Regions from separate parts of the Pseudomonas sp. MF7453 genome, predicted to be linked through region 1. Evidence: riboswitches for the same ligand, from Rfam matches in the RefSeq annotation. Region 1 holds a riboswitch; each other region holds the start of a gene.
What was found. Region 1 has a riboswitch for cobalamin ahead of JFT63_RS05380 (CbtB domain-containing protein). Riboswitches for the same ligand answer to the same signal wherever they lie in the genome.
Positions count from the first base shown of each region.

Region 1 (4,899 bases):
TGACGCAACACCTCATCGACATACAGGTCGACCGAGGCATGGTTCTGCACCTGCATCGGGTTGGCCAGGCGCAGGCTGGGGTAATCCTCGGGCAATTGCTGGGCGACTTCGGCCAGCAGCGCCAGGCTGGAATCGCCGCTGCACAGGATCACCAGCTCGGCGGGGGTTTGGCCAAGGTCGGCGATATTGTCGTCCGCGACGAAACCACCGGGCTGGGTCCTGAGCAGGTGCATGGTTAAACGCTGAGGGCAGCGCGCAATTGCGCTTCAAGGCCGGCGGCGTCCAGCTCTTGGCCGATCAGCACCAGGCGCGTGGTGCGCGCTTCATCGGCGCCCCAGGCGCGGTCGAAGTGCTTGTCAAAGCGTGTGCCCACACCCTGGATCAGCAGGCGCATCGGCTTGTTTGGGATAGCTGCAAAGCCTTTCACACGCAAAATGCCGTGCTGCACCACCAATTGGGTCAGGGCGTCGAGCAACAGGGCTTCGTCGGCTTGCGGCAAGTCGATGGAGATGGAGTCGAACGCGTCGTGGTCGTGGTCGTCTTCGCCTTCATGGTGCTGATCGTGATGGCTGTGGCGAGCGTCGATATGCTCTTCGGAGCTGGCGCCGAGGCCGATCAACACGTCCAGCGGCAGGCGGCCGCTGCTGGCTTCGATGACCTTCACCGCCGGCGGCAGTTCTTCGGCCACTTCCAGGCGCACACGGGCCAGGTCTTCGGCGCTGATCAGGTCGGCTTTGTTGAGGATCACCAGGTCAGCGCTGGCCAGTTGGTCGGCGAACAGTTCGTGCAACGGCGACTCGTGGTCCAGGTTGGGGTCAAGTTTGCGCTGGGCGTCGACCTGATCCGGGAAGGCGGCAAAGGTACCGGCGGCCACGGCCGGGCTGTCGACTACGGTGATCACCGCGTCAACGGTGCAGGCGCTGCGGATTTCCGGCCACTGGAAGGCTTGCACCAACGGCTTGGGCAGGGCCAGGCCCGAGGTTTCAATGAGGATATGGTCCAGGTCACCGCGACGGGCGACCAGTTCGCGCATCACCGGGAAGAACTCTTCCTGCACCGTGCAGCACAGGCAGCCGTTGGCCAGTTCGTACACGCGGCCGTTGGCTTCTTCCTCGGTGCAACCGATAGAGCACTGCTTGAGGATCTCGCCGTCAATGCCCAGCTCGCCAAATTCATTGACGATCACGGCAATGCGACGGCCCTGGGCGTTGTCGAGCATATGGCGCAGCAACGTAGTCTTGCCCGAGCCGAGGAAGCCGGTAACGATGGTGACGGGAAGTTTGGCCAGTGTTTTCATCGGATGCCCTTTGGGGCGGGCATACGGGACGACAGGCCCTGCGGCGGCGCGCAGCAGCGGATTTCGTCACCGGATCACCCCGCCCGGTTGAATTGAAAAATCGGTGACGAGGCAGGTCTCCTGGCTTGGGGCGTGCAGGTCTTGCGACCAACGTTGACTGCGCCTTCCCGCCGTCTCGGCAGTGGCATGGCAGTCAACTGAACCCTTCACAGTTGCGGGGGCAGCCGCGGCTTGAACCGCGTTCCCTTCTTAGCTTCGGCGTGGGGCCGAAGAACCTCGAAGGTGCAAGGCTACAGGGGCTCGCGGCATTTGACTACCGTCCCCGGCCCATGCTCTCCTACACATCTTGTTTCGGGTGCCCTTCACAGGGTGAAACGGGAAACCGGTGCGTCATACCCCTATGACAAATCCGGTGCTGCCCCCGCAACGGTAAGCGAGCGAAGCGTCACGGCCACTGTGCTTTTGCATGGGAAGGCGATGCTTTTCAGGCGCACTCTGTCCAGAGCCGCCCCTCGCAAGCCCGGAGACCGGCCCGAAAAAATCAGATAACAAACCCGCGGTGGGCGGGCGCTGTTCGAACCCTGCGTGCCTGGCGCGTGGGGTTTGCATGCGCTCGTTTCACCCTGACACCTGAAAGGGACGCGCCATGTCGATCATCAGCAGCACTACGCCCTCCGCAAGCAGCACCACCACGTTGAGTCAACGCCTGAGCGCTGCGATCGGCGCGGCAATCCTGGGTGCGTGCCTTGTGTACTTCGCCGGTTTTTCGCATATCGAGGCGGTGCATAACGCGGCCCACGATACCCGCCACAGCGCCGCGTTCCCTTGCCACTGAGGCCTGCCGACATGATCAAACGTATTGCGCAAACCGCAGGTTTCACCGGCCTGCTGGCCGCCCTGCTGCTGACCCTGCTGCAAAGCTTGTGGGTCTCGCCGTTGATTTTGCAGGCCGAAACGTATGAAAAGGCTCCTGTAGCGACCGAAGTTGCCCACGAACACGGCGCAGGTGCCGCTGCACATAGCCACGACGCCGAAGCCTGGGAGCCGGAAGATGGCTGGCAGCGCGTGTTGTCGACCACAGGTGGCAACCTGGTGGTGGCGGTCGGCTTTGCGTTGATGCTCGCCGGCCTTTACACCTTGCGCGCCCCCACCCGCACCGCCCAGGGCTTGCTCTGGGGCCTGGCGGGTTACGCGACCTTTGTGCTGGCACCTACCCTGGGCCTGCCGCCTGAATTGCCGGGCACGGCCGCGGCTGACCTGACGCTGCGCCAGACCTGGTGGATCGGTACCGCCGCCTCCACCGCCGCCGGTATTGCGCTGATCGTGTTCGGTCGCAACGGGCTGCTCAAAGTGCTGGGCGTGGCAATTCTTGCCGTCCCCCACGTGATTGGCGCGCCGCAGCCGCAAGTGCATTCGATGCTGGCACCCGAGGCGCTCGAAGCACAGTTCAAAATCGCATCGCAACTGACCAATGTGGTGTTCTGGCTGGCCCTGGGCCTGATCAGCGCCTGGCTGTTTCGCCGCAACCGCGACGACCAATACTCGGCATGACGTTGGTAGTCGGCCTGGGTTGCCAGCGGGGTTGTGACGTTCACACGCTGCTGGCGCTGCTGGACAGCGCCCTCGTCGAAGCGGGTATCGGCCGCCAGTGCTTGACGGCGCTGGCCAGTATCGATCGCAAGCAGGATGAGCCAGGGTTGCTGGCGCTCGCCCAAGTGCTGAATGTACCGCTGCTGTGCTTCGATGCCACGCAATTGGCGGCTTACGAAGAGCGACTGAGCCACAAATCGAGCGTCGCATTTGCCCATACCGGCTGTTACGGCATTGCCGAAAGCGCCGCCCTGGCCCTGACCGAACAGCTCGCTAATGCCCCTGCCCGCCTGCTGATCACTCGCAGAAAAGTTGCCCACGCCACGCTTGCATTGGCCTGCACCGGCTAAAACCTTGATAATCGCCCTTGCGACCATGAGCCGTTTTCATGCTCGCCCGCTTTTCAACAGGAACTCTCCATGACCGTCTACTTCATCGGCGCAGGCCCCGGCGATCCGGAACTGATCACCGTCAAGGGCCAGCGGCTGATCCGCAGTTGCCCGGTGATCATCTATGCCGGCTCGTTAGTGCCCGCCGCGGTGCTGGAGGGTCATCAGGCGCAGCAGGTGGTCAACAGCGCCGAGCTGCATCTTGAACAGATCATGGACCTGATCAAGACCGCCCATGCCCAAGGCCAGGATGTGGCGCGCGTGCACTCGGGCGACCCGAGCCTGTATGGCGCGATTGGCGAGCAGATCCGCCACTTGCGGGAAATGGGTATTCCTTTCCAGGTCATTCCCGGCGTTACGGCAGTAGCGGCCTGCGCCGCGTTGCTGGAAACCGAGCTGACTCTGCCGGACATCGCCCAGAGCGTGATCCTGACCCGATACGCCGACAAGACCAACATGCCCCCCGGTGAGAGCTTCGACAGCCTGGCCCGCCATGGTACGACCATGGCGATCCACTTGGGGGTCAATCACCTGGAAAAGATCGTCGCCGAACTGCTGCCGCACTATGGCGCCGATTGCCCAATTGCCGTGGTGCACCGAGCGACCTGGCCGGATCAGGATTGGGTTGTCGGCACCCTGACAGATATTGCCGCCAAGGTCGCAGCCAAGGGGTTCCGGCGCACGGCACTGATTGTGGTGGGCCGAGTGCTGGCCAGTGACAGTTTCGGCGAGTCGTCGCTGTATCGGGCCGGGCATGCCCACCTTTACAGACCCTGATTATGTGGGGTGGCTTGCCCTAATCCCTGTAGGAGCGAGCTTGCTCGCGAAAACCCCATAGGCGCCGCGTTTATTCAGGAAACACGCGTTATCGTTGACGCTTTTCGCGAGCAAGCTCGCTCCTACAGAGAGCGCATAAAAAAACGGCGCTCACGGGCGCCGTTTTTTATGCTCGCAGTGAACACCTTACTCAGTAGTAGGCATTTTCTTTCTGCGTGTGGTCGGTCACGTCACGTACGCCCTTAAGCTCAGGAATACGCTCAAGCAAAGTCCGCTCGATGCCTTCGCGCAGGGTCACGTCCGCCTGGCCGCAGCCCTGGCAGCCGCCGCCGAATTTCAGCACGGCGATCCCGTCATCCACCACGTCGATCAAACTCACCTGGCCGCCGTGGCTGGCCAACCCCGGGTTGATCTCGGTTTGCAGGTAGTAGTTGATGCGCTCGTTGACCGGGCTGTCGGCGTTGACGTTCGGCACCTTGGCGTTGGGCGCTTTGATGGTCAACTGGCCGCCCATGCGGTCGGTGGCGTAGTCGACCACGGCGTCGTCAAGAAAGGCTTCGCTGAAGGCATCAATGTACGCGGTGAAGCTTTTGAGCCCCAGGGCGGTGTCTTCAGGCTTCTCTTCGCCGGGCTTGCAATACGCGATGCAGGTCTCTGCGTACTGGGTGCCGGGCTGGGTGATAAAGACGCGGATGCCAATACCCGGGGTGTTCTGCTTGGACAGCAGGTCAGCCAGGTAATCGTGGGCGGCGTCGGTAATGGTTATGGCAGTCATGGAAACTCCTCACAGGCTTGCCCGCAGTTTACGCCAAATCATTACAGAGGTACAAAGTCCTAGTATTTTTG
Region 1 is NZ_JAEKCN010000002.1:115,532-120,430, forward strand. It holds gene cobN (cobaltochelatase subunit CobN) at 1-233, opposite strand, end outside; gene cobW (cobalamin biosynthesis protein CobW) at 236-1,297, opposite strand; cobalamin riboswitch at 1,391-1,591, opposite strand; cobalamin riboswitch at 1,634-1,847, shown strand; gene JFT63_RS05380 (CbtB domain-containing protein) at 1,944-2,132, shown strand; gene JFT63_RS05375 (CbtA family protein) at 2,144-2,848, shown strand; gene JFT63_RS05370 (cobalamin biosynthesis protein) at 2,845-3,237, shown strand; gene cobM (precorrin-4 C(11)-methyltransferase) at 3,307-4,053, shown strand; gene nfuA (Fe-S biogenesis protein NfuA) at 4,244-4,828, opposite strand; gene JFT63_RS05355 (acyltransferase family protein) at 4,888-4,899, opposite strand, start outside.

Region 2 (4,899 bases), on a different contig from region 1:
AGTGCACGTAGGAAGCGGTCAGCCGCCCTTGTCGGTAAACCGCTTCAGCCCCGCGCCCGCCGTTAGGGCTCAGGCCACGGGCAATCGGCGCCAATGCGGTGCTGGTCAAGGAGTGGTGATAGGTGTGCCCGCGCAACGTGCCTTCCGGCAGTTCGACACTTTGCAGGGCCAGGGCCGCAAGTTTCTTTTGCATCACCGCTTCGCCTGGCAGCAAGCCAACCAGTTCGGCTCGGGCGCCCTCTACATCCATCAGCGAATCGAGCAGGTAGAGCATGCCGCCACATTCGGCGAGCAGAGGCTTGCCGGCGGCATGATGAGCACGGATGGCCTCCAGCATCGAGGTGTTTGCCGACAGGGCCTGATGGTGCAGCTCCGGATACCCGCCAGGCAGATAAAGGCTGTCCGCCTGCGGCAGCTGGCGATCATGGATAGGCGAGAAGAATGTCAGCTCGGCGCCCATGGCCCGCAGCAAATCCAGGCTGGCGCCGTAGGTAAAGGCAAAGGCTTCGTCACGGGCGACAGCGATACGCACACCAGCCAGTAACGGTTCGGCCTTGATCACTTCGGGCGCGGCAAAGGTCACGGGCGGCGGCAGAGCCACTTCGCAACTGCTGCCCAGCGCCCGGGCGGCGGCATCCAGGCGCACATCCAGGTCATTGAGTTCACTGGCTTGCACCAGGCCCAGGTGGCGACTCGGCAGTTCGATGCCGGTCTCGCGGGATAACGCGCCGTACCAGCGCAAGCCTTCGGTGAGGCTGCCTTCGAGCAACTGCGCATGACGCAGGGTGCCGACCCGGTTGGCCAGCACCCCGGCAAACGGCAGGTCGGGCTGATAGCGCGCCAGGCCCAGGGCCAGGGCACCAAAGGTCTGAGCCATGGCAGTCCCGTCGATCACCCCCAGCACCGGTACGCCGAAGTGCCGCGCCAGGTCGGCGCTGGAGGGGGTGCCGTCGAACAGCCCCATCACGCCTTCGATCAGGATCAGGTCGGCCTCCCCCGCCGCTTCCCACAGCAGACGACGACTTTCCTGCTCGCCCACCATCCACATGTCCAATTGATACACCGGCGCACCGCTGGCGCGCTCGTGGATCATGGGGTCGAGAAAGTCCGGCCCGCATTTGAACACGCGCACCTTGCGCCCCAAATTGCGATGCAAACGGGCCAGCGCGGCGGTGACCGTGGTTTTGCCCTGGCCGGACGCCGGAGCGGCGATCAATACGGCCGGGCATTGGCGGGGCTGATTCAAAGTTCGACGCCCTTCTGTGCCTTGATACCGGCCTGGAACGCGTGCTTGAGCATGCCCATTTCGGTGACGGTGTCGCCCATTTCGATCAATTCAGGCTTGGCGCCCCGGCCAGTGACCACCACATGCTGCATCGGCGGGCGGGCTTGCAGGTCGCTGAGGACCTGATCCAGGTCGAGGTAGCCGTGCTTGAGGGCGATGTTCAGTTCGTCCAGCACCACCAGGCGAATGGACGCGTCATTGAGCATCGCCCGGGACACCGCCCAGGCCGCTTCGGCGGCGGCGATATCACGTTGGCGATCCTGGGTTTCCCAGGTGAAGCCTTCGCCCATGACGTGGAAGCGCACCTGCTCGGGGAAGCGCCGGAAGAACAGCTCTTCGCCCGTGCTGTTGCGGCCCTTGATGAACTGCACCACACCGCACTGCATGCCGTGGCCCATGGCGCGGGCCAACATGCCGAAGGCCGAGCTGCTCTTGCCTTTGCCGTTGCCGGTCAATACCAGCAACAAGCCGCACTCATTCGGCGAATTGGCGATGCGCTCGTCGATTACGGCTTTTTTGCGCAACATGCGCGCCAGGTGGCGTTCGTCGCGGTCGGGGGAATCGGTCATGGCAGCTCTCCGTTGGGGCTGGACAAAAACGGCGGGCAGGAAAAAGAAAAAACAGACAGCCAAGCATCGCCCACCGTGATGCTGTTGAATGTTCAAGGCCGGTCTCCGGACTCATGAGTGGCGCGTCTTATCGAAGCAGCCGAGGGCGCGCCTTCCCATATCGCGGGCGATACAGTGGCAAACAGCACCGTCTTGACTCATTTACCGTTGCGGGGGCAGCGCCGGAATCGCGGCAGCACTGTGTACAAGTGCGCTCACTCACCGGCTTCCCTGTTTCACTCTGTCGACGCGCGCGCCACAGAGCACCTGGAACAAGCCGCGAAGGTTAGTGGGTTGGGGGTGGAGCGTCAATTAAAGCTGGCCTTGTACTTGAACCATCCGTACAGCGTGCTTCTCTACCCTTACAGGTATCAAGGAGAAAACCATGCCTAAAACCCGATTGGCCTTACTGATCATGCTCACCGGCAGCCTCGCCGCCTGCGGCGAAAGCTCCACCCTGCAAGTCGCGGATGGCACCGGGCCCTCGCCCAAACTGCCGGAGCCGAACAAGACGCTGATTCCCACCGTCAACATCGCCCCGGCGATCGGTTGGCCTGAAGGCGCCAAGCCAACGGCTGCCGCCGGCACCCAAGTGGCCGCCTTCGCCGAAGGCCTGGATCACCCACGCTGGCTCTACGTGCTGCCCAACGGCGACGTGCTGGTGGCCGAGACCAATGCGCCGCCCAAGCCAGACGACTCCAAAGGCGTGCGCGGCTGGGTGATGGAAAAAGTCATGGGCCGCGCCGGTGCCGGTGTGCCCAGCCCGAACCGCATCACGCTGCTGCGCGATGCCGATCATGACGGCGTGGCCGAAACGCGTACGGTATTTCTGCAAAATCTGAATTCGCCGTTTGGCATGACACTGGTGGGCAACGATCTGTACGTGGCGGACTCGGACAAGTTGCTGCGCTTTCCCTATCAGCCGGGTGAAACCGCAATCACGTCCCAAGGCACCACAGTCGTGGATTTGCCAGGCGGCCCCTTGAACCATCACTGGACCAAAAACGTGGTGGCCAGCAAGGACGGCAGCAAGCTGTATGTGAGCGTCGGCTCCAACAGCAACGTTGGCGAAAACGGCCTGGATGCCGAGCAAGGCCGCGCTGCTATCTGGGAAGTTGATCGCGCGACCGGCCAGCACCGCATTTTCGCCTCCGGCCTGCGCAACCCCAACGGCATGGCCTGGGAGCCACAGAGCGGCAAGCTGTGGACGGCAGTTAACGAGCGCGATGAAATCGGCAGCGACCTGGTGCCGGATTACATCACCTCGGTCAAGGATGGCGGCTTCTACGGCTGGCCTTTCAGTTATTACGGCCAGCATGTGGATGTGCGTGTCACCCCGCAGAACCTGGACATGGTCGCCAAGGCCATCGCTCCCGACTATGCGGTAGGCCCTCATACTGCGTCGCTGGGGCTGACCTTCGCCGAGGGCAGCAAACTCCCTGCCCCTTTCAGTAATGGCGCATTTATCGGCCAGCATGGTTCCTGGAACCGCAAGCCGCACAGTGGCTACAAGGTAATTTTCGTGCCCTTCGAAGGGGGCCAGCCGAAAGGGCAACCGGTGGATGTGCTGACCGGGTTTCTGGATAGCGATGAGAAGGCCATGGGCCGGCCAGTAGGCGTGGTGATAGATCAGCAGGGGGATTTGCTGGTGGCCGATGATGTGGGCAATAAGGTTTGGCGGGTATCGGCTGTTAAGTAAATCGCCACACACCAATGTGGGAGCGGGCTTGCCCGCGATTACGGTGGCCCAGTCAACTAACGCGTTGACTGACACACTGCATTCGCGGGCAAGCCCGCTCCCACATTTTGGAGTTTTACTGATTCAGGGATTACGCGCCAGGTTCCCCGGCAGTACCCGCTTGGCACTCAGGTAGGCATTCTGCCAATACGCTTTGGAGAGCGTATCCAGCTTCACCGTACCGCCGGTTTGCGGCGCGTGTACGAAGCGGCCCTCCCCCACATAGATGCCCGCATGGCTGACCCGCGAACCGCCACCGGTGGCGAAGAACAACAGGTCGCCGGTTTGCAGGTTTTGTTCGCTGACGTCCTGGCCACGCATCATGATCAATTCACGGGTGGTGCGCGGCAATGAGATGCCGGCTGCGTCGCGGAACACAAAGCCGATCAGGCCACTGCAATCAAACCCCGAGTCCGGTGTGTTGCCGCCCCAGCGATAAGGCGTGCCGACCAGGCCCAGCGCACGGAAGAGCACATCTTCGGCAGCAGGCGAAAAATTCTGGGTGGCGTAGTTGAATACCGGCTTGGGCTTGACCGCTACAGGCGCGGGCGGCGGTGGACGGCTGGCGCAGGCGCTGAGCAGCGCGGCGCAAACAATGAGCATCAGGCGGGCCGAGGTCGACATGTGCAGAACAATCCTGGTCTGGATGCGGCTTTCGCTGCCGAACGTTGAAAACCAGAACGCGCAAGCAAAGCTCGCGCGAACGGATGACAACAATGTCCAGGGATTCTAGCGCTTACACGTCAAACTTCAAGTATCACTTTAACTTTACTTACTAGCGGTAACCGTAGTCGGGGCCATGGCGAGTGCGCGCTTGGCTTCGATGAAGGTTTTGCTCCAGTAGCTGTCACCCAGGTTATCGACCCGAACGCCACCGCTACGGCGGCTGCTGGAGTGGATAAATTGGTTATCGCCCAGGTAGATACCGGCGTGGCTGACACGACCGCGACCACTGGTACTAAAGAAAAGCAGATCGCCCGGCTTAAGGTTGTTGCGTGCGACCAACGGTGCGTCCACGTTGATCATTTCGCGCGTGGAGCGAGGCAGGTTCATGCCCGCTTCTTCACGAAACAGATAACCGATAAAACCGCTGCAATCGAAACCGGCTTCAGAAGTGCCGCCAAAACGGTAACGGGTACCGATCAGGGACTTGCCGCGCTCAAGAATGCTGTCGGCCAGAAGGGGCAACTGGTAAGGCTTGCTACCTGAGAAGTCGGCGAGTTCTTTTTCGGTTGCCATCTCTTCTTCATAAACAGAAGCAGACTGTG
Region 2 is NZ_JAEKCN010000010.1:260,165-265,063, reverse strand. It holds gene JFT63_RS17705 (cobyrinate a,c-diamide synthase) at 1-1,246, opposite strand, end outside; gene cobO (cob(I)yrinic acid a,c-diamide adenosyltransferase) at 1,243-1,854, opposite strand; cobalamin riboswitch at 1,934-2,179, opposite strand; gene JFT63_RS17695 (PQQ-dependent sugar dehydrogenase) at 2,279-3,592, shown strand; gene JFT63_RS17690 (C40 family peptidase) at 3,716-4,255, opposite strand; gene JFT63_RS17685 (C40 family peptidase) at 4,400-4,899, opposite strand, start outside.
Region 2: another riboswitch for cobalamin. It lies ahead of cobO (cob(I)yrinic acid a,c-diamide adenosyltransferase); the one in region 1 lies ahead of JFT63_RS05380 (CbtB domain-containing protein).

Region 3 (4,899 bases), 370 kb from region 1:
GGCAACCCAGGCCGACTACCAACGTCATGCCGAGTATTGGTCGTCGCGGTTGCGGCGAAACAGCCAGGCGCTGATCAGGCCCAGGGCCAGCCAGAACACCACATTGGTCAGTTGCGATGCGATTTTGAACTGTGCTTCGAGCGCCTCGGGTGCCAGCATCGAATGCACTTGCGGCTGCGGCGCGCCAATCACGTGGGGGACGGCAAGAATTGCCACGCCCAGCACTTTGAGCAGCCCGTTGCGACCGAACACGATCAGCGCAATACCGGCGGCGGTGGAGGCGGCGGTACCGATCCACCAGGTCTGGCGCAGCGTCAGGTCAGCCGCGGCCGTGCCCGGCAATTCAGGCGGCAGGCCCAGGGTAGGTGCCAGCACAAAGGTCGCGTAACCCGCCAGGCCCCAGAGCAAGCCCTGGGCGGTGCGGGTGGGGGCGCGCAAGGTGTAAAGGCCGGCGAGCATCAACGCAAAGCCGACCGCCACCACCAGGTTGCCACCTGTGGTCGACAACACGCGCTGCCAGCCATCTTCCGGCTCCCAGGCTTCGGCGTCGTGGCTATGTGCAGCGGCACCTGCGCCGTGTTCGTGGGCAACTTCGGTCGCTACAGGAGCCTTTTCATACGTTTCGGCCTGCAAAATCAACGGCGAGACCCACAAGCTTTGCAGCAGGGTCAGCAGCAGGGCGGCCAGCAGGCCGGTGAAACCTGCGGTTTGCGCAATACGTTTGATCATGTCGGCAGGCCTCAGTGGCAAGGGAACGCGGCGCTGTGGCGGGTATCGTGGGCCGCGTTATGCACCGCCTCGATATGCGAAAAACCGGCGAAGTACACAAGGCACGCACCCAGGATTGCCGCGCCGATCGCAGCGCTCAGGCGTTGACTCAACGTGGTGGTGCTGCTTGCGGAGGGCGTAGTGCTGCTGATGATCGACATGGCGCGTCCCTTTCAGGTGTCAGGGTGAAACGAGCGCATGCAAACCCCACGCGCCAGGCACGCAGGGTTCGAACAGCGCCCGCCCACCGCGGGTTTGTTATCTGATTTTTTCGGGCCGGTCTCCGGGCTTGCGAGGGGCGGCTCTGGACAGAGTGCGCCTGAAAAGCATCGCCTTCCCATGCAAAAGCACAGTGGCCGTGACGCTTCGCTCGCTTACCGTTGCGGGGGCAGCACCGGATTTGTCATAGGGGTATGACGCACCGGTTTCCCGTTTCACCCTGTGAAGGGCACCCGAAACAAGATGTGTAGGAGAGCATGGGCCGGGGACGGTAGTCAAATGCCGCGAGCCCCTGTAGCCTTGCACCTTCGAGGTTCTTCGGCCCCACGCCGAAGCTAAGAAGGGAACGCGGTTCAAGCCGCGGCTGCCCCCGCAACTGTGAAGGGTTCAGTTGACTGCCATGCCACTGCCGAGACGGCGGGAAGGCGCAGTCAACGTTGGTCGCAAGACCTGCACGCCCCAAGCCAGGAGACCTGCCTCGTCACCGATTTTTCAATTCAACCGGGCGGGGTGATCCGGTGACGAAATCCGCTGCTGCGCGCCGCCGCAGGGCCTGTCGTCCCGTATGCCCGCCCCAAAGGGCATCCGATGAAAACACTGGCCAAACTTCCCGTCACCATCGTTACCGGCTTCCTCGGCTCGGGCAAGACTACGTTGCTGCGCCATATGCTCGACAACGCCCAGGGCCGTCGCATTGCCGTGATCGTCAATGAATTTGGCGAGCTGGGCATTGACGGCGAGATCCTCAAGCAGTGCTCTATCGGTTGCACCGAGGAAGAAGCCAACGGCCGCGTGTACGAACTGGCCAACGGCTGCCTGTGCTGCACGGTGCAGGAAGAGTTCTTCCCGGTGATGCGCGAACTGGTCGCCCGTCGCGGTGACCTGGACCATATCCTCATTGAAACCTCGGGCCTGGCCCTGCCCAAGCCGTTGGTGCAAGCCTTCCAGTGGCCGGAAATCCGCAGCGCCTGCACCGTTGACGCGGTGATCACCGTAGTCGACAGCCCGGCCGTGGCCGCCGGTACCTTTGCCGCCTTCCCGGATCAGGTCGACGCCCAGCGCAAACTTGACCCCAACCTGGACCACGAGTCGCCGTTGCACGAACTGTTCGCCGACCAACTGGCCAGCGCTGACCTGGTGATCCTCAACAAAGCCGACCTGATCAGCGCCGAAGACCTGGCCCGTGTGCGCCTGGAAGTGGCCGAAGAACTGCCGCCGGCGGTGAAGGTCATCGAAGCCAGCAGCGGCCGCCTGCCGCTGGACGTGTTGATCGGCCTCGGCGCCAGCTCCGAAGAGCATATCGACGCTCGCCACAGCCATCACGATCAGCACCATGAAGGCGAAGACGACCACGACCACGACGCGTTCGACTCCATCTCCATCGACTTGCCGCAAGCCGACGAAGCCCTGTTGCTCGACGCCCTGACCCAATTGGTGGTGCAGCACGGCATTTTGCGTGTGAAAGGCTTTGCAGCTATCCCAAACAAGCCGATGCGCCTGCTGATCCAGGGTGTGGGCACACGCTTTGACAAGCACTTCGACCGCGCCTGGGGCGCCGATGAAGCGCGCACCACGCGCCTGGTGCTGATCGGCCAAGAGCTGGACGCCGCCGGCCTTGAAGCGCAATTGCGCGCTGCCCTCAGCGTTTAACCATGCACCTGCTCAGGACCCAGCCCGGTGGTTTCGTCGCGGACGACAATATCGCCGACCTTGGCCAAACCCCCGCCGAGCTGGTGATCCTGTGCAGCGGCGATTCCAGCCTGGCGCTGCTGGCCGAAGTCGCCCAGCAATTGCCCGAGGATTACCCCAGCCTGCGCCTGGCCAACCCGATGCAGGTGCAGAACCATGCCTCGGTCGACCTGTATGTCGATGAGGTGTTGCGTCACGCCAAGGTCATCCTGATTTCCCTGCACGGTGGCATTGGCTATTGGCGCTACGGTATCGAGCGCCTGGTGGAGCTGGCCGAACGCGGCGTCACGCTGATCCTGGTGCCGGGGGATGATCGCCCAGACCCAGAGCTCAGTGGCTTGAGCACGGTTGGCGCCGAGCAGCGCGACCGCCTTTGGCATTTCCTGCGCCAGGGCGGGCTGGGTAATGCCCTGGATTTTTATCGCTGCCTGGCCAGTGATTATCTGGGGCGCGATTACCCTTGGAACGAGCCGCAGGCGTTGCCGCGTACCGCGATCTATCATCCGCAAACTGCCAATGCCGATCTTGATGATTGGCGGGCGCAGTGGAATGCGCAATGGCCGGTGGCAGCGGTGCTGTTTTACCGCTCCCATTTGCAGGCCGCCAACACCGGTTTCATCGACGTGTTCTGCCAGCGTTTGCAGGTCGCGGGCCTTAACCCCCTGCCTATCGCGGTGGCCAGCCTGAAGGAGCCCGGTTGCCTGGCAGTGGTTGAAGACTGGCTCGATGAAGTACAGGCGGCGGTGATCCTGAACACCACCGGCTTTGCCCAATCGAGTCCCGAAGCACCGCACCTGCGCCCATTCCGGCGCAATATCCCGGTGATCCAGGCTATTTGCGCCCAGGACAACCAGCCTGGCTGGCAGGCCAGCGAACAGGGGCTCGGCCCACGCGACCTGGCGATGCATATCGCCTTGCCCGAACTGGACGGGCGCATCATCAGCCGGCCGATCAGCTTCAAGGACCTGGCCTGGCGCAGCGAGCGCAGCCAGTCGGACGTGGTGTGCTATCGCGCAGCCCCCGAACGCATGGACTTTGTTGCACAGTTGGCGCGGCGCTGGGTTGAATTGGCCCGTGTGCCGAATGCGCAAAAACGTATCGCGTTGATCCTCGCCAACTACCCGACCCGCGATGGACGCATCGGTAATGGCGTGGGCCTGGACACCCCGGCGGCGGCGCTGAATATCTTGCGCGCCTTGCAAGCCGAAGGTTATCCGGTGGCGGATGTGCTTCCCGACAGCGGCACCGCGCTGATCCATGAACTGCTCGGCGGCGTCACCAACGACCTCGACAGCCTCGACCTGCGCCCATGCCATCAAAGCCTGGGTCTGGATGAGTACCTGGCGATGTTCGAGCGCCTGCCAGCGGCCAATCGCCAGGCCGTGCTGGAACGCTGGGGCGCGCCGCAAAACGATCCGATGTTTCGCGATGGCCGCCTGATGATCGCCGGCCTGCGCCTGGGGCTGACGTTCGTCGGCATCCAGCCGGCGCGGGGTTACCAGGTGGACGCCAGCGCGGTGTACCACGACCCGGACCTGGTGCCGCCCCACGGCTACCTGGCGTTTTACTTCTGGCTGCGCCACACCTATGCCGCCCACGGCGTGATTCACGTGGGCAAGCACGGCAACCTGGAGTGGTTGCCGGGCAAAGGCGTAGGCCTGTCGGAAAACTGCTGGCCGGATGCGTTGCTCGGGCCGCTGCCGAATATCTATCCGTTTATCGTTAACGACCCAGGCGAGGGCGCCCAGGCCAAGCGACGCACCCAGGCAGTCATCATCGACCATCTGATGCCGCCCCTGACTCGCGCCGAGACTTACGGCCCCTTGCGTGATCTGGAACTGTTGGCCGACGAGTACTACGAGGCGCAATTGCTCGACCCGCGCCGCGCCCTTGAGCTGCAAAAAGACATTCTCAAGCTGGTGCGTGAAACCCGTATCGACCAGGAGCTTGAACTGAGCGGTGATGCGGATGCGGCGGTGTGGTTGCCGCGCCTGGATACCTATCTGTGTGACTTGAAGGAGTCGCAGATTCGCGACGGTCTGCATATTTTTGGCGAGTCGCCCGAAGGCCGTTTGCGCATCGACACCTTGCTGGCCCTGTTGCGCATTCCCCGTGGCGATGGACGTGGCCCGCAATCGAGCCTGTTGCGGGTGTTGGCCAAGGCGTTCGAACTGGGTTTTGATCCGCTCGATTGCGCCTTGGCCGAGCCGTGGACGGGACGGC
Region 3 is NZ_JAEKCN010000002.1:488,124-493,022, forward strand. It holds gene JFT63_RS04075 (cobalamin biosynthesis protein) at 1-28, opposite strand, end outside; gene JFT63_RS04070 (CbtA family protein) at 25-729, opposite strand; gene JFT63_RS04065 (CbtB domain-containing protein) at 741-929, opposite strand; cobalamin riboswitch at 1,026-1,239, opposite strand; cobalamin riboswitch at 1,282-1,482, shown strand; gene cobW (cobalamin biosynthesis protein CobW) at 1,576-2,637, shown strand; gene cobN (cobaltochelatase subunit CobN) at 2,640-4,899, shown strand, end outside.
Region 3: another riboswitch for cobalamin. It lies ahead of JFT63_RS04065 (CbtB domain-containing protein); the one in region 1 lies ahead of JFT63_RS05380 (CbtB domain-containing protein).

Region 4 (4,899 bases), on a different contig from region 1:
TTAGCCAGCTCCGTTCGGGACAGCCTGCCGCCTCCGATCGGTCACCTATTGGTGGCAAACCAACACACCTTGCCAGTACGGCCAATTGTCGAACACCCCAGTAGGCCAAGCGCGCGGGAACAACCCGCCGCTTGCCCAGGAAGCCTTGAATATGAACTCCTCCGTCGCCGCTTTGCCCGTCTGCACCCTCAACAGCGCCAATGAAACCCTGACCCAGCGCTTGCCCAGCTCCCTTGAGCTGAAGCACCAACTGCCCCTCAGCCCGTTCCTCAATGAACAGATCCACGCCCATCGCCAGGCCGTGCGTGCCATTCTCACTGGCCAGGATTCGCGCTTACTGGTGATTGTCGGCCCGTGCTCGATCCACGATCCGGAATCGGCCATGGAATACGCACGCAACCTGAAGAAACTTGCGCTCGAAGTCAGCGACCAGATGCTGCTGGTGATCCGCGCCTACGTCGAAAAACCGCGCACTACCATCGGTTGGAAAGGCCTGGCCTACGACCCGCACCTGGACGGCAGCGATGACATGGCCACCGGCCTGGCCCTGTCCCGTGAACTGATGCGTGAAATGCTGCGCCTGGGCCTGCCGGTCGCCACCGAACTGCTGCAACCCATGGCAGCAGGCTACTTCGATGACCTGCTCAGTTGGGTTGCCATTGGCGCGCGCACCACTGAATCGCAGATCCACCGCGAGATGGCCAGCGGCCTGGGCCTGCCCGTGGGCTTCAAGAACGGCACCGACGGCGGCGTCGCGATTGCCTGTGATGCGATGCGCTCGGCGTCCCACCCCCACCGCCATTTCGGGGTCGATAGCCAGGGCCATCCCGCCATCATTCAAACACCGGGCAACCCCGACACGCACTTGGTGCTGCGCGGCGGTCACCGTGGGCCAAACTACGATGCGCAGAGCGTGGCCCAGGTGAAACATGACCTGGTCAAAGCCAAGGTGGCAGCGCGGATCATGGTCGATTGCAGCCACGCCAACAGCGGCAAGGACCCGCTGCGCCAACCGGCGGTGTTCAATGACGTATTGGAGCAGCGCTTACAGGGCGATACCTCGCTGATCGGCATGATGCTTGAGAGCCACTTGTTCGAAGGCTGCCAGCCGCTGAGCACGTCGATGAAATACGGCGTGTCGGTGACCGATGGTTGCCTGGGATGGAGCGGGACCGAGCAGTTGTTGCGCAGCGCGGCCGAACGGTTGCGCGAACACAGTAAAACCGACTGATCGCTGGCTGGGCTGGGCGGGAAAGTTGACGAGCGCTCGTGCGAGTGTTCAGATGCCCGCCTGTTTCAGGTGCCCCCTGCCGCCGTGCTCGGGGTGAAACGGGAAACCGGTACGCTCTTGCCGAGCAAGTCCGGTGCTGCCCCCGCAACGGTATATGCGTGATCCCTTCGACACACCACTGTGGCCATTGCGCTATGGGAAGGTGAAGGGGTCCATACGCATGAGCCCGGAGACCGGCCTGAAATTTCTGTTTGGCAAACTCCTGCGGTGGGCGGGCATGGGCCGGTATTGGCGTGTGCTCGATGCCTTCTCTTGCGTGCTTCTGCGAAGATACTTTCGAGAAGACTATGATTCGACGTTCATTCACTCCCTTGGTCGGTTGCCTGTTCAGCCCATTGCTGCTGGCTGACGACAATGCCCTGATACTCAATGCGCAACTCGTCTCGGCGCCTTCGGTGGAGTCCACCACCGTCGCGGCCATGGCCCGGTACGGCAGCAAAATCGACGTGGTCAGCCGCGCCCAGATCGAGCGAGCCGGCCCTGCCGCCGACGTGTCCCGGGTCATGCAAATGTTCATTCCCGGGCTGTACGTCGCGCCGAAAAACGGCCCGTTCGACTACGGCACCTATTCCCTGCTTGGTGGACGCAACGATGACACGTTGATCCTGCTTGACGGTGTGCGCCTGAATAACCGCTTGTACGGCGGTCTTTACATCGACACCCTGCCAGCCAATGCCATCGAGCGCATCGAAGTGCTCAAGGGTGGCCAGAGTTTACTGTTCGGCACCCAGGCCGTGTCCGGCGTGATCAATATCGTCACCCGCAGCCCGCAGACGCCCAGTGCTTCCGGCGAAGTGAACCTGGGGGTCGATACCTTCGGTGGCACCACCGGCGACGCCCGGGTCGAAAAACTCTTCAACAACGGTTGGGGCGACATGGGCCTATTGGCGTACGTCAGCCGTAATGCGTCCGAGGGCTACCAGCCGTTTCGCAACCGCGATATGAAAAACGTCAGCAACAAGAAGCGCGCCTACGAGGTCACCACCTTCGGCACCAAGGCGATTCAATCCTTTGGCGACCATTCACGCCTGGAACTGTTCTACCAATACGCCGATGCCAACCTGGATTTCGCTCGCCCGGTGGCATCCCACAAGACCACCAACGACCGTGTTCAGCAGATCGCCACAGCGACCTTCGAGCAAAATATCAACGAACGCCTGAGCTATTTCGTCAAGGGCCATATCAACGATTGGGACACCCGCTATACCCGCATCAACAACCTTGACGCAGGTGGCACCCAGGTGATCAATCATAACGACTATTGGGGTTTCACCGATTGGGGCGTGCAGGCCGAGGGCAAGGCCCAATTGCCGGGCGGGCATGTGTGGATCGTCGGCAGTGATAACCAATGGTTCAAGGGCCAGGACGATGTGCTGGTAATCGACAACAACAAGGCCCAGGCCCACGCGCTGTACACCCAACTGCGCCCGCAGATCGACGCCCTGCCCGATTGGCACCCCAGCCTTGGTGTGCGCCACGAAGCCATGAGCGGGGGCGACAGCGCCACCGTCGGTATGCTCACCTCGCTCTATGACCTCAACGAGAATTGGGCGCTGCGCGGTCAATATGGCACGGCCTACAAGCTGCCCAACGCCGAACAACTGTTCGTCAATGAAACCGACGAAAAAGGTAACCGCCACCTCAAGCCTGAGAAAAGCCGCAACGCCGAGTTGGGTGTCGACTACAGGGGATCACTCGCTGGACGCGATTTCAACGCAAGCGTGACGTTATTCAAACGTGAGATCACTGACCTGATCACACTGAACGATAGGCTGTGGGTCAACGGCCAGGGCCAAGTCAAGATGCGCGGCTTCGAGGCCGACGCCAGGCTGGCGCTCAATCAACAATGGAGCGTGCAGGCGGATATGACTCGCAACCTTACCCAGTCGCGTGCCGGAGTGACCATCAACGACATCCCGAGCTTTTTCGCCCGCTCACGCATCGGTTTTGAATCGCAAAGCCGCTTGTGGGGTGCAGGTGCAGCCATCCGTTATATCCGCGATATCGCTAGCTCCAGGCAGGTCGAGTACGGTCATTATTCAGTGGTAGACGCCGATGCCTATCGCTATCTGGACTCAACGCACCAGCACCGCGTGAGCCTGTTGGTGGAAAACCTGTTCGACCGCGACTACGTCACCAGCCGCTCCAATAACGTCGACAACCTGGGCCGTCCGTTCACCTCAGAGGTGCGTTATACGTATCGTTTCTGATGAAAGACATCACGCAAATCGAAGGGGTGGATACCCATCCAGACTGGTCGCATATCCCCGACCACGCCTACCATGTGTTGCTGTGCACCGGGCCACGCTGCACCCAACGCGGCGCCTTGCAACTGTGGAAAAGCCTGCGCCGCCGATTGCTGGAACTTCATCGCATCGAAGTGACCGGCGGCGTGCTCTTGACTCGCACTCATTGCCAGTTCCCCTGCAACCTCGGCCCGGTGCTCACGGTCTACCCCCAGCGCTGCTGGTATGGCGTGCATAGCAAGGCCGATGTAATACGCCTGGTGGATAGGCACCTGATAAGTGGTGAGGTCGTCGATGATCTGTTGATCACGGGGCACTCATGAAATCGCCCTGGTTATGTGTGGGCGCCCTGCTCTGTGCGGCGCCGGTACTGGCGGACAGTTACCGCAATTGCGCCCAGACCTGGACACTGCCGCACTCGCCTCCCTCACGCATCGTCGCGCTCAATCAGCACGCAGCCGACCTGTTGCTGGCCCTGGATGCAGGGCCGTCACTGGTCGGCGTGGCCTACCTCGACGATGACGGCAAGGCCCATCGACGGGGCAAGTATTTCGAGGTGCCGGTGATTGCAGGCAAATACCCGTCCGGCGAAATGCTGTATGCACAAAAGCCAGACTTGGTGGTAGGTGGGTTCGCCAGCGCGTTTGGTGACGGCGTGACCTCACGCACCGGCCTGGCAGATAACGGCGTTGCGTCTTACCTGCTGGAGTCCGCTTGCGCCGGGCACACCCTTGATTACTTCCGACATATTCGTCAGGACCTGCGCACCCTCGGCGACCTGTTGCACAAAAGCCGGCGTGCCCAGACATTGATCGACGCACTGGACGCCGACCTGCTGCAGGCCCGGAAAATGGCAGACGCGACCAGAACCGTGTCGGTGTTTTACCTGGACAGCGAGGTCAACGGCCTCGACAGTGAAGGCCAGCGGGGGTTTGTCACTGCGCTACTGGCCGCATCCGGGGCCCGTAACGTGCTGGCAGACATCCCTCTTTCACGGGTCACCGTGAGCCGCGAAACCTTGCTGATAAAGGACCCCGACATCCTATTATTGGCCGATGCCCTGTGGTCGCCCGCCAGCCGTAAACGCCAGTTGTTGACCACCGATCCGGTCTTGTCGACATTACGCGCGGTGCGTGAGAACCGAATGATTGATGTCGCGTTTACTCATTTGGTGCCCGGCGTCGGCAGCGGCCAGGTAGCGCGCGAACTGGCCCGCAAGCTCCATGGCAATCCTTGCCCCCCTGCAGGGCTTGTTCTTGATTGACCGGGATGACGCCTAGGCCCCTGCTACCCGCGGCACCCGGGACAGCTCCCGTAACCACGGCAGCACCCGCAAGCCGTGTGCTGCCTCGGATGGGTCGA
Region 4 is NZ_JAEKCN010000016.1:93,093-97,991, forward strand. It holds gene JFT63_RS23170 (3-deoxy-7-phosphoheptulonate synthase) at 152-1,231, shown strand; cobalamin riboswitch at 1,282-1,487, shown strand; gene JFT63_RS23175 (TonB-dependent receptor plug domain-containing protein) at 1,579-3,501, shown strand; gene JFT63_RS23180 ((2Fe-2S) ferredoxin domain-containing protein) at 3,501-3,860, shown strand; gene JFT63_RS23185 (ABC transporter substrate-binding protein) at 3,857-4,801, shown strand; gene JFT63_RS23190 (chemotaxis protein CheY) at 4,814-4,899, opposite strand, start outside.
Region 4: another riboswitch for cobalamin. It lies ahead of JFT63_RS23175 (TonB-dependent receptor plug domain-containing protein); the one in region 1 lies ahead of JFT63_RS05380 (CbtB domain-containing protein).